Thiocystis violascens DSM 198: one gene and its partner. The protein of the gene in region 1 interacts with the protein of each later gene in a pairwise test. Links are inferred from orthologs where the notes say so. Each region holds a gene or a part of one and is shown in the gene's direction. Other genes may lie near its edges.

Region 1 (6,208 bases):
CCTCGCCGACACCCCGGTCAGCTTTCCGCTCCCCATGGACGCCGACAGCACCATCGCCCAACGCTATCCGGTCATCGGTCTGCCGACGACCTTTGTAATCGACGCCGAAGGCCGGCTGGCGTTCAGCGCGACCGGCGAACGGGAATGGGACGCTCCCGCACTGTTGGATCAGGTGCGCGCGCTCAAGCGTCCACGCTAGGGTGCTATGGATTTTTCGACTCTGCGAGCGGCCTCCGGATGGGGGTAGACTAGCCTCCCCCGAGCCCCGCTCGCCACCGCCCGATCAGGATACAGCGCCTTCGTGGATCCCCGTTTCGTCCATTTGCATCTTCACTCCGAATACTCGCTGGTCGACGGACTGGTGCGGATCAAACCGCTGGTCAAGGCCGTGGCGGCGGCCGGGATGCCGGCGGTGGCCGTCACCGATCAGGTCAATCTCTTCTCGCTGGTGCGGTTTTACAAGGCCGCGGTCGGGGCCGGTCTCAAGCCGATCGCCGGGGCCGATCTCTGGGTGCGCAATCCGGAGGACGCGAACAAGCCCCATCGGCTGGTGCTGCTGGTTCAGGATGATCGGGGCTATGGCAATCTGACCCGACTGATCTCGCGCGGCTATGTGGAGGGTCAGCATCTGGGGCTGCCCCAGGTTGAGCCCGACTGGATCGAATCCGCCGCCGATGGCCTGATCGCGCTTTCGGGCGGTCCCCAGGGCGATGTCGCCCGAGCCCTGCTCAACGGACGGCCCGAGGTGGCCGAACGTCAGCTCGACCGTTGGCTGACCGCGTTCGGCGACCGCTATTATCTGGAGCTGGTCCGCACCGGCCGCGAGTCGGAGGCCGAACTGATCGAGTTGAGCGTCGATCTGGCGCTCCGCCGCGGCGTGCCCGTGGTCGCGACCAACGATGTGCGTTTTCTGGCGGCGAGCGATTTCGAGGCCCACGAGGCGCGGGTCTGCATCCACGAGGGGCGCACCCTGGACGATCCGCGCCGTCCTCGCCTCTACAGCGACGAGCAGTATCTGCGCACCCCGGGCGAGATGGCCGAACTCTTCGCCGATCTCCCGGAGGCGCTGGAAAACTCGGTCGAGATCGCCAAACGCTGCAATCTGGAACTGACGCTGGGCAAGAATTATCTGCCCGCCTTTCCGGTGCCGGCCGGGATGACGATCGATGCCTTTTTTGCCGAACAATCCCGCCAGGGGCTCGACTGGCGTCTGGAACGTATCCTCGACCGGGCCGCTCCCGATTTCGCCGAGCAGCGCCGCGCCTATGACGAACGTCTCGCGCTGGAACTCGACGTCATCGTCCAGATGGGTTTTCCCGGCTATTTCCTGATCGTCGCCGACTTTATCCAGTGGGCTAAGGACAACGGTATCCCGGTCGGGCCGGGGCGCGGTTCGGGCGCGGGGTCGCTGGTTGCCTACGCGCTCAAGATCACCGATCTGGATCCGATCGAGCATGATCTGCTGTTCGAGCGCTTCCTGAACCCCGAGCGGGTGTCCATGCCCGACTTCGACGTGGACTTCTGCATGGAAGGCCGCGACCGGGTCATCGACTATGTGGCCGACAAATACGGTCGCGAGGCGGTGTCGCAGATCATCACCTTCGGCACCATGGCGGCCAAGGCGGTGGTGCGCGATGTCGGGCGGGTGATGGGGCATCCCTACGGCTTCGTCGATCGGGTCGCCAAGATGGTGCCCTTCGAGCTGGGCATGACCCTCGGGAAGGCGCTGGCCGAGAGCGACGACCTCAAGCTCGCCTATCAGGACGACGAGGAAGTGCGCGCGCTCATCGACATGGCCCGCAAACTGGAGGGGTTGGCCCGCAACGCCGGCAAGCATGCCGGCGGGGTGGTGATCGCGCCCACCAAGCTGACCGACTTCGCGCCGCTCTACTGCGAGCCGGGCGGAGTGAATCTCGTCACCCAGTTCGACAAGGACGACGTCGAGCAGGTCGGTCTGGTCAAGTTCGACTTTCTGGGACTGCGCACGCTCACCATCATCGACTGGGCGCTCAAGACCATCAACCCTATCCGCCTGAGTCAGGGCGAGCCGCCGGTCGAGATCGACCGCATCGATGCGCACGACGAACGCGCCTTCAATCTGCTCAAGCAGTGTCAGACCACCGCCGTGTTTCAGCTCGAATCGCGCGGCATGAAAGAGCTGATCAAGAAGCTCCAGCCCGACAGCTTCGGCGACATCACCGCGCTGGTCGCGCTGTTCCGACCCGGCCCGTTGCAATCGGGCATGGTCGACGATTTCATCAACCGCAAGCATGGGCGCGCCGATGTCGCCTATCCGCATCCGGACCTGGAGCCCGTCCTCAAACCCACCTACGGCATCATCCTCTATCAGGAGCAGGTGATGCAGATCGCGCAGGTGCTGGCGGGGTATTCGCTGGGCGGGGCGGATTTACTTAGGCGCGCCATGGGAAAAAAGAAGGCGTCCGAGATGGACAAGCAGCGGGCGATCTTCGAGCAAGGCTCGGTCGCACGCGGGATCGATGCGTCGGTTGCGACTTATATTTTTGATTTAATGGATAAATTTGCGGGTTATGGATTTAACAAGACAGTACATCGCCTCACAAAAATCCGGACGCTAACCGGCGATCAACACATCGAGGATTGCCGCGCTGGCGACGTTGTTTTTAGCATGAATCCCGATGGCAGTCTTGTGCAATCCACGGTGGTTGTCCTGCACGATCATGGGCAAGTGCCTTTATGGTTAGTGGAATTTGACGATGGTACAAGCGAGCAATGCACCCTCGATCACAAATGGCTGACCGATGACGGGCAAGTTCCGCTCTGGAAAATCCTGCAAACGAATGAGCGAGTGTGGGGTACGGATCCCGCTGTTCGAGAACAGGGACAAGGCGAGTTGGCAGGGCATTTGGTGTTTCGGCAGCCTGTACGAGCCACTTTCGTGGGATGGCATCAAGGTTACGATCTCGAAGTAGACCATCCCGAACACAATTTTCTGCTTGCGTCGGGTCTGTGTTGCTCTAACTCCCACTCCGCCGCCTACGCCCTCGTCAGCTACCAAACCCTCTGGCTCAAGGCCCACTATCCGGCGGCCTTCATGGCGGCCGTGCTCTCCGCAGACATGGACAACACCGACAAGGTGGTGACCCTGATCGACGAGTGCCGGGCGATGAAGCTCCGAGTCGAGCCGCCGACCATCAATCGTTCCGCGTACCGCTTCACCATCGGCGACGCGGGCACCGTCATTTACGGCATGGGCGCGATCAAAGGGGTGGGCGAGGCGGCGATCGAATCCATCCTGGAGGTGCGCGCGGCGGGCGGGGATTTCCGCGACCTGTGGGATTTTTGTCGTCGGATCGACCTGCACAAGGTCAACCGGCGCGTGCTGGAGGCGCTGATCCGCGCCGGCGCGCTCGACGGACTCGGTCCCAATCGCGCGACCCTGATGGCGCAACTGCCCCTGGCGCTCAAGACCGCCGAGCAGCACAACGCCACCCAGGCCGCGGGGCAGACGGATCTGTTCGGCGCGCTGGAGCCGACCGCCGCGCCCCCGCTAGATCCGCAGTTGGCGAGCGAGATCCACGCCGATTGGGAGGACGAACAACGACTCCAGGGCGAGAAAGAGACGCTCGGGCTCTATCTGACCGGTCACCCCATCGACCGTTACGAGGCCGAGCTTAAGGCGATGGGCGGCGCCCGCATCGCCCGGCTGCTGGAGACCGACCGGGAGTTGGGGCGGCGGGATCGGCGCGATCGCGAGAAGCGTACCGTGGTGGGTCTGGTGGTCAGCGTACGTCATGGCAAGACCCAACGCGGGCGCATGGGCTCGGTGCTGCTCGATGACCGGACTGGGCGCATCGAGGCGACGGTCTTCTCCGAGCTTTACGATCAGTTCCGCAATCTGCTGGTTCCGGATCAACTTCTGAGCATCGCCGGGAGCTTGAATTTCGACGAGTTCCGCGATGCCTGGACCCTGCGCGCCGACGCTGTGCGAACCTTCGAGCAGGCGCGGGAGTCGGCGGCGGATCATCTGGCCCTGATTCTGGATCTCTCGGACCCGGCGGATTACGCCCAGGGCGCCGCGCGGATCGAGTCGCTGCGGGAGGCGCTCGCCGCCTTCCGCGATGGCGATCTGCCGGTGCGTCTGCGGTATCGCCGGCCCGGCGCGGTCGGCGATCTGATGCTGGGCAATGCCTGGCGCGTGCAGCCGACGGATGCCTTGCTGAAGCGGCTGCGGCAACTTTTGGGGTCGGATGCGGTGAAGGTTTCCTATGAACGGGTTCTGCTTTCCGCTCCGATGCCGGAGACGCAGACACGTCGTCTCGCGTCCGTTTAAGGTCACGAAGGATGTCTACATGTCGGGATTTTTCATCGTCAAGCGCGTGTTCGCCACTCTTCTCTTCAGTGCGGCGGTCGCCCTGCTGGTGCATCTGATCGGCGATCTGAATCGGGTCAAGACCCTCAAGACCGATCTTGCCGAGATCGAAAGTGTCCGATATGGCCTGCTGGATGCCGATCAATGGGTGTCGAAAATCTCGGCCATCGTCGAGCGACAGGTCAGCGAATTCGAGCTGACGGCGGAGAATCGGCCGCGCATCAAGAAGGTCGTGGAGCAGGTGCTCGAAACCATGCTGGTCGAGATCGAGCGCTATTTGCGTCAGCGGAACCTGAGCGGCGGCGGTACCTGGATGGATCAGCTTCAGGGTGTGCTGCAGCAGGGCGTCCAGGATCTGCTGATCGATTTCAGAAAGTTGCGCAAGAAGATCCCGCAATACGCGGATGCGGTGGTCGAGCAACTCGGTAAGCCCGAGGCGAAAGAGGAGATCAAGACGCAGGTGCTCGGTCTGCTGCGGCAATCGGCGGATTCGACCTTTGCCAGAACTGATCGCGCGCATCTGGAGGCGGTGTTCGTGCGTCAGGGTTGCATCGAGTCAGCGGCTTGTTCAGCGAAATTGGAGACCCTGATCCAGGCGGCGCGGTTGCCGGTGTTTCAGCAACTCGCGGGGTTGGCGGGGCTGGTGGCGGGGTTGTTCTTGATCTGTCTGAGCGGATCGGCGCGGATGGCCAAGAACATCGACCTGACGGTCGAATCGCGGCGGGGCAGGGGGGGATTCGATTCCTTCAAGCTCCTGCTGCTGACCGGGGCGATTCTGATCCTGCTCGTGGGCGGTCTGCTCACGCCGATGATCGAGATCGATGCCCGCATCGGCGAACTGCGTCTGGAATTTCTGGGCGAGCCTCTCGTCTTTACGAATCAGGTATTGTATTTCCAGAGCAAGAGCATCTTCGAGGTGGTGCGGATCCTGGCGGAGACCGGCGCCGCCGATATGCTGCTGGTGGCGGTGCTGATTACCCTGTTCAGCGTTATTTTTCCCGCACTCAAATTGATCGCGACCTATGTCTATTACTACGATTTCAGGCAGGCGCGCGGATCGGGCTGGGTTGGGTTTTTCGCGCTGCGCTCCGGTAAATGGTCGATGGCGGATGTGCTGGTGATCGCCATCTTCATGGCGTACATCGGGTTCGATGGGTTGGTGGCGAGTCAGCTCGGCAGTCTGGGGCGGGTTGGCGAGGGGGTGGAGCTGTTGACGACTAACGGGACGTCGCTGGAGCCGGGGTTTTATCTGTTTCTGTCCTTTGTGATGGCGAGTCTGCTGTTGTCGGCGGTGCTTGAGCGGGAGTTTGAGTAAAACCGCCTGGGAGCGCCGGCTTGTAGCCAGCGTTTCTTTTTGAGTGTTCGATCTTGTGTCGGAGATTGGGGGAGTCGGCTACAAGCCGGCTGCCCCAGGGCCGGCTGCAAGCCGGCGCTCCCAGGGGGCGGCTGCTTCAGATTCGGGAGATGGCGGCTTCCATCTCGTCCTTGATCGACTGTCCGGCAAGTTCGGGTTGGCTGCTCCGGACATCGATCCAGTGGATATACATGTCCTCGCCGTCCATTTCCAGGGTGATGGTGCCGGGGGTCAGGGTGATGCTGTTGGCGAGCATAAGGCGTTGATAAGGTCGGGTGAGGTTGGTTCGGACCTTCACGATGCCGGGGTTGATCGGTAGCCTGGGGTTCAATACTCGGCCGGCGACGTCGATGTTCGAGAGCACTAGGTTTTTCAGAAACACTGGGAGATAGGCCAAGAGTCCGAAGAGGCTCCAGGGTCTCTTTTCCTCGCTCGCCGGAATCGCTATCCAGACGATGGCCGCCGAGAGCGCGAGGCCGGCCAGCAGTTCCTGGATCTGAACG
Region 2 (4,159 bases), 3.2 Mb from region 1 along the record:
GCCGCTGGGACGGAAAGTGGCGGGTGCCGAGAGCGAGTGTGTACGGCGTCTGCTCAATCAGACCTTTGGGTACTATCTGGTGCAGCTTGGTCCAACCGAAATTTTTCGCGAGGCGCTGGACTCAAGCCGTATCCGCCACCGGGTTATGCTCCCTCCCGAGCAGCCGTCCGGGCAGAGCGGGCTGGAGATCGTCGGTCTGGAGAGCCAGCTTCCGCTGGCGAGCGACAGCATCGACGCCATCCTTCTGCCGCATACGCTGGACTTCGCGGACGATCCACAGGCCGTTCTGCGCGAGGTCGAGCGGGTGCTGATCCCCGATGGGCGCGTGATCATCGTGGGCTTCAATGCGTTCAGTGCCTGGGGTCTCTGGGGATTGCTCTTGAGCGTCACTGGGCGGATGCCCTGGTGCGGTCGTTTCAGAATGCCGTCGCAAGTCGAGGCGTGGCTTGCCGACGCCGGGTTTGCCATCGAGTTTTGCGAACGCATCCTGTTCTGCCCGCCCTTGCGGAGCGCGCAGGGTGCGCGTTGCGCGCCGATCGAGTCGTTGGGGCGGCGCTTCTGGCCTGTGCTGAGTGGCGGCTACGTCATCCGGGCGGTCAAGCGGGTCGCCACCCTCACTCCTCTGAAACCATCCTGGAACCGGCGGCACGCCCTTTTGCCGGGCAATGCCGTGCGACCGACGACACGGGGTAGAAGTCATGTCTGAAAGTGTGCAAGCCTTTACCGACGGCGCCTGTAAGGGGAACCCCGGGCCGGGCGGCTGGGGCGTGCTGTTGCGTTGGGGCGCGGCCGAAAAGGAGCTGTGCGGCGGCGAGCGCGAAACGACCAATAACCGCATGGAACTGATGGCGGTCATCGTCGCGCTGGAGTCGTTACAAGGGCCAACCCGGATCGAGATCACCACCGACTCGCAGTACGTCAAGCGCGGGGTCGGCGAGTGGATGTCCAATTGGAAGCGCAACGGCTGGCGCACCGCCAACCGCCAACCGGTCAAGAACCGCGATCTCTGGGAACGGCTCGATGCCGCGCTCGGCGGTCACGAAGTCCTCTGGCGGTGGGTCAGGGGTCATACGGGACACCCCGAGAACGAGCGTGCCGACCGACTGGCCAATCAGGGCGTTCCCGGTTCGGGAGGACGGAATGCGTCAGGTCGTCCTTGATACCGAGACCACGGGGCTGGACCCCAGGGAAGGGCACCGGATTATCGAAATTGGCTGCGTCGAGTTGATCGATCGCCGGCTCACACGCAATTCTTTCCACCAATATCTCCAGCCGGATCGCGAGATCGACGCCGGAGCGGCGAATGTCCACGGCATCACCAACGCCTTTCTCGCCGACAAGCCGCGCTTTGCCGAGGTCGCGGAGGATTTTCTGCGCTATGTCGAGGGCGCGGAGTTGATCATCCACAACGCCCCGTTCGATGTCGGGTTCCTGGATCACGAATTGCGGCGCTGGCGGGACGGGACGCCCAGTATTCAAGACCGGTGCGAGGTGACCGATACGCTCGCGATGGCGCGGCGGCTGCATCCGGGACAACGCAATGGACTGGACGCGCTCTGTAAGCGCTATTCAGTCGACAACTCGCACCGGGATCTGCATGGCGCGCTGCTCGACGCCGAGATCCTGGCGGATGTCTATCTCGCGATGACCGGCGGACAGGTCGCGTTCCACCTGGGTGGAGATGCATCCGACGCGGGGGGGCGTGATCCGCGCACTCGGCATCGCGGGCGGATCGATCCTGGGCGTGCGCGTCTGTGTGTGGTACGTGCGGATGAGACCAGTTGTGCCGCGCATGCGGCGCGGTTGGAGGCCATCCAGTCCGCAAGCGCGGACGGCTGTCTGTGGTTGAAGGCGGATTAGGTCTGCTGTTGCTGCTGGCGCCGGCCCTGTCCGGAGCCGCCCACCAGGGATTCCAGGGCGGGCAGGTCGAGCAACTGGATATGCTTGCGGTCCACGCACATCAGACCGTCTTCCTGGAAGCGCGTGAACAGGCGGCTGACGGTTTCGACCGCGAGTCCCAGATAGTTGCCGATCTCGTGGCGCGACATGCTGAGATAGAAATCGGATGGCGAGAGACCGCGCTTGTGCAGGCGCTGGGACAGGCTCAACAGAAACGCGGCCAGACGCTCCTCCGCGTTCTTCTTGCCAAGCAGAAGCAGCATGTCGGTATCCTGACCGATCTCCTTGCTGAGCAGCCGGTACATCTGGTGCTGAAGGCTGGGGGTGATCGCGGTCAGGTCTTCGAGTCTGGTGAAGGGGATTTCGCAGATCGCGGAGGTTTCGAGCACCTTGGCGGAACAGGCGTGTACATCCTTGTCGATGGCGTCCAGGCCGATGATCTCGCCCGGCAGGTGGAAACCCAGGACTTGCTCGCCGCCCTCGGAACTCGGCGCGAAGGTCTTGACAGATCCGGTCTTGACGACATAGAGCGCCCGGAACCGGTCGCCCTCGCGAAACAGATAATCGCCGCGATGCAAGGGTCGGGCGCGTTTGACGATTTCGTCGAGACGCTCCACGTCTTCCGGAGACAGGCCCATGGGCAAACACAGCGAGGTCAGCGTACAGTTCTTGCACGCGACTCGAATGGATTCCAATGAAATGACTTTGAATTGACTCATGGCAGCGCCCCCTCGCCATCGGCAGCTCGATTTTGGTCTGCCATTTGATCTGGATCAAGAATGCGTGATTTGTAACCGCATCGATGACAAATTACAAGGGTAGAAGTTCGTGTACGTATTACCCTGCCCTGCTGACTGCGCGGGCGGCGGCGATTCGATTGAGCAAACGCCGCGATTTTGGTAGTTTGTCGAGGTTATCGGGCCACCGCCCTCGACCCTCCTTCTTCTGCTCCCGCTTCTTATGACTAAGTTTATTTTTATCACCGGCGGTGTCGTCTCGTCGCTGGGTAAAGGCATTGCCTCGGCATCGCTCGGCGCATTGCTCGAAGCCCGCGGACTGCGCGTGACGATGATCAAGCTCGATCCCTACATCAACGTCGATCCGGGCACCATGAGCCCGTTTCAGCACGGCGAGGTCTACGTGACCGACGACGGTGCCGAGACCGATCTGGATCTGGGCCACTACGAGCGCTTCCTGCGCACCCGCATGGGTCGCAACAACAACTTCACCACCGGCCAGATCTACGAAAGCGTTATCCGTCAGGAGCGTCGCGGCGATTATTTGGGGCGCACCGTGCAGGTGATTCCCCACATCACCGACGAGATCAAGCAAAGCATCCGGCTCGGCGCCGAGGGCGCCGACATCGCCATGGTCGAGATCGGCGGTACCGTGGGCGACATCGAATCGCTGCCCTTTCTGGAGGCGATCCGGCAGATGCGGGTGGAGGAGGGACGCGAGAACGCGCTCTTCATGCACCTGACCCTGGTGCCCTACATCCGCACTGCCGGCGAGATCAAGACCAAGCCGACCCAGCACTCGGTCAAGGAGCTGCGCTCGATCGGTATCCAGCCAGACATTCTGCTGTGTCGCGCCGAACAGGATCTGCCGAACGACGAGCGGCGCAAGATCGCGCTCTTCACCAACGTTCCCGAGAACGCCGTCATCTCCGCCGTGGATGCCGACAACATCTATCGCATCCCGCGCCTGCTGCACGCCCAGAAGCTCGACGAACTGGCGGTGCGCCAGTTTCAGCTCGACGTGCCCGAGGCCGATCTCAGCGAGTGGGATCGGGTGTTGGACGGTTTCGACCATCCGAGGCACAAGGTCCGCGTCGGCATGGTCGGCAAGTACATGCACCTCACCGAGGCTTACAAGTCGCTGTCCGAGGCGCTCGCCCATGCTGGCGTGCATACCAGCACCAAGGTCGAGATTCTCTACCTGGACGCCGAGGAGATCGAACAGCGGGGCACCGCCTCTCTCGCCGGACTGGATGCGATCCTGGTTCCTGGCGGGTTCGGCGAGCGCGGCATCGAAGGGAAGATCGCGGCTGCCCAATATGCACGCGAACAGCGCATCCCCTATCTCGGTATCTGTCTCGGGATGCAGATCGCCGTGATCGAATACGCCCGTCATCTCGCCGGACTGGAAGGCGCGCACAGCACCGAGTTCGACCGTCAGACCCCGCATCCGGTGATCGCCATGATCACCGAATGGCGCGACGAAAAAGGCAAGATCGAGACGCGCGCCGAAGGTCAGGATC

The links. Proteins that work in one complex are often made in the same cells at the same time.
Region 2: the proteins of dnaE (region 1) and dnaQ interact in binary tests that used the Escherichia coli proteins (3 or more experiments, as listed by UniProt). The link is inferred for Thiocystis violascens DSM 198 from one-to-one orthologs.

The regions. Positions count from the first base shown.
Region 1 is NC_018012.1:1,148,621-1,154,828, reverse strand. The notes cover bases 1-4,512. They hold dnaE (DNA polymerase III subunit alpha), read left to right. Parts: upstream 1-301; coding sequence 302-4,312; downstream 4,313-4,512. Other genes in these bases: THIVI_RS05185 (paraquat-inducible protein A), read left to right, coding at 4,332-4,512; THIVI_RS05195 (peroxiredoxin family protein), read left to right, coding at 1-199. In the rest of the region: more of THIVI_RS05185, read left to right, coding at 4,513-5,666; THIVI_RS05180 (Na+/H+ antiporter subunit E), read right to left, coding at 5,803-6,208. UniProt on the Escherichia coli protein: DNA polymerase III is a complex, multichain enzyme responsible for most of the replicative synthesis in bacteria. This DNA polymerase also exhibits 3' to 5' exonuclease activity. The alpha chain is the DNA polymerase catalytic subunit.
Region 2 is NC_018012.1:4,317,452-4,321,610, forward strand. What follows is about bases 1-3,000. They hold dnaQ (DNA polymerase III subunit epsilon), read left to right. Parts: upstream 1-1,140; coding sequence 1,141-1,860; downstream 1,861-3,000. Other genes in these bases: THIVI_RS19165 (class I SAM-dependent methyltransferase), read left to right, coding at 1-706; rnhA (ribonuclease HI), read left to right, coding at 699-1,160; fnr (fumarate/nitrate reduction transcriptional regulator Fnr), read right to left, coding at 1,857-2,618; THIVI_RS19185 (CTP synthase), read left to right, coding at 2,860-3,000. Also shown: more of THIVI_RS19185, read left to right, coding at 3,001-4,159. UniProt on the Escherichia coli protein: DNA polymerase III is a complex, multichain enzyme responsible for most of the replicative synthesis in bacteria. The epsilon subunit contain the editing function and is a proofreading 3'-5' exonuclease.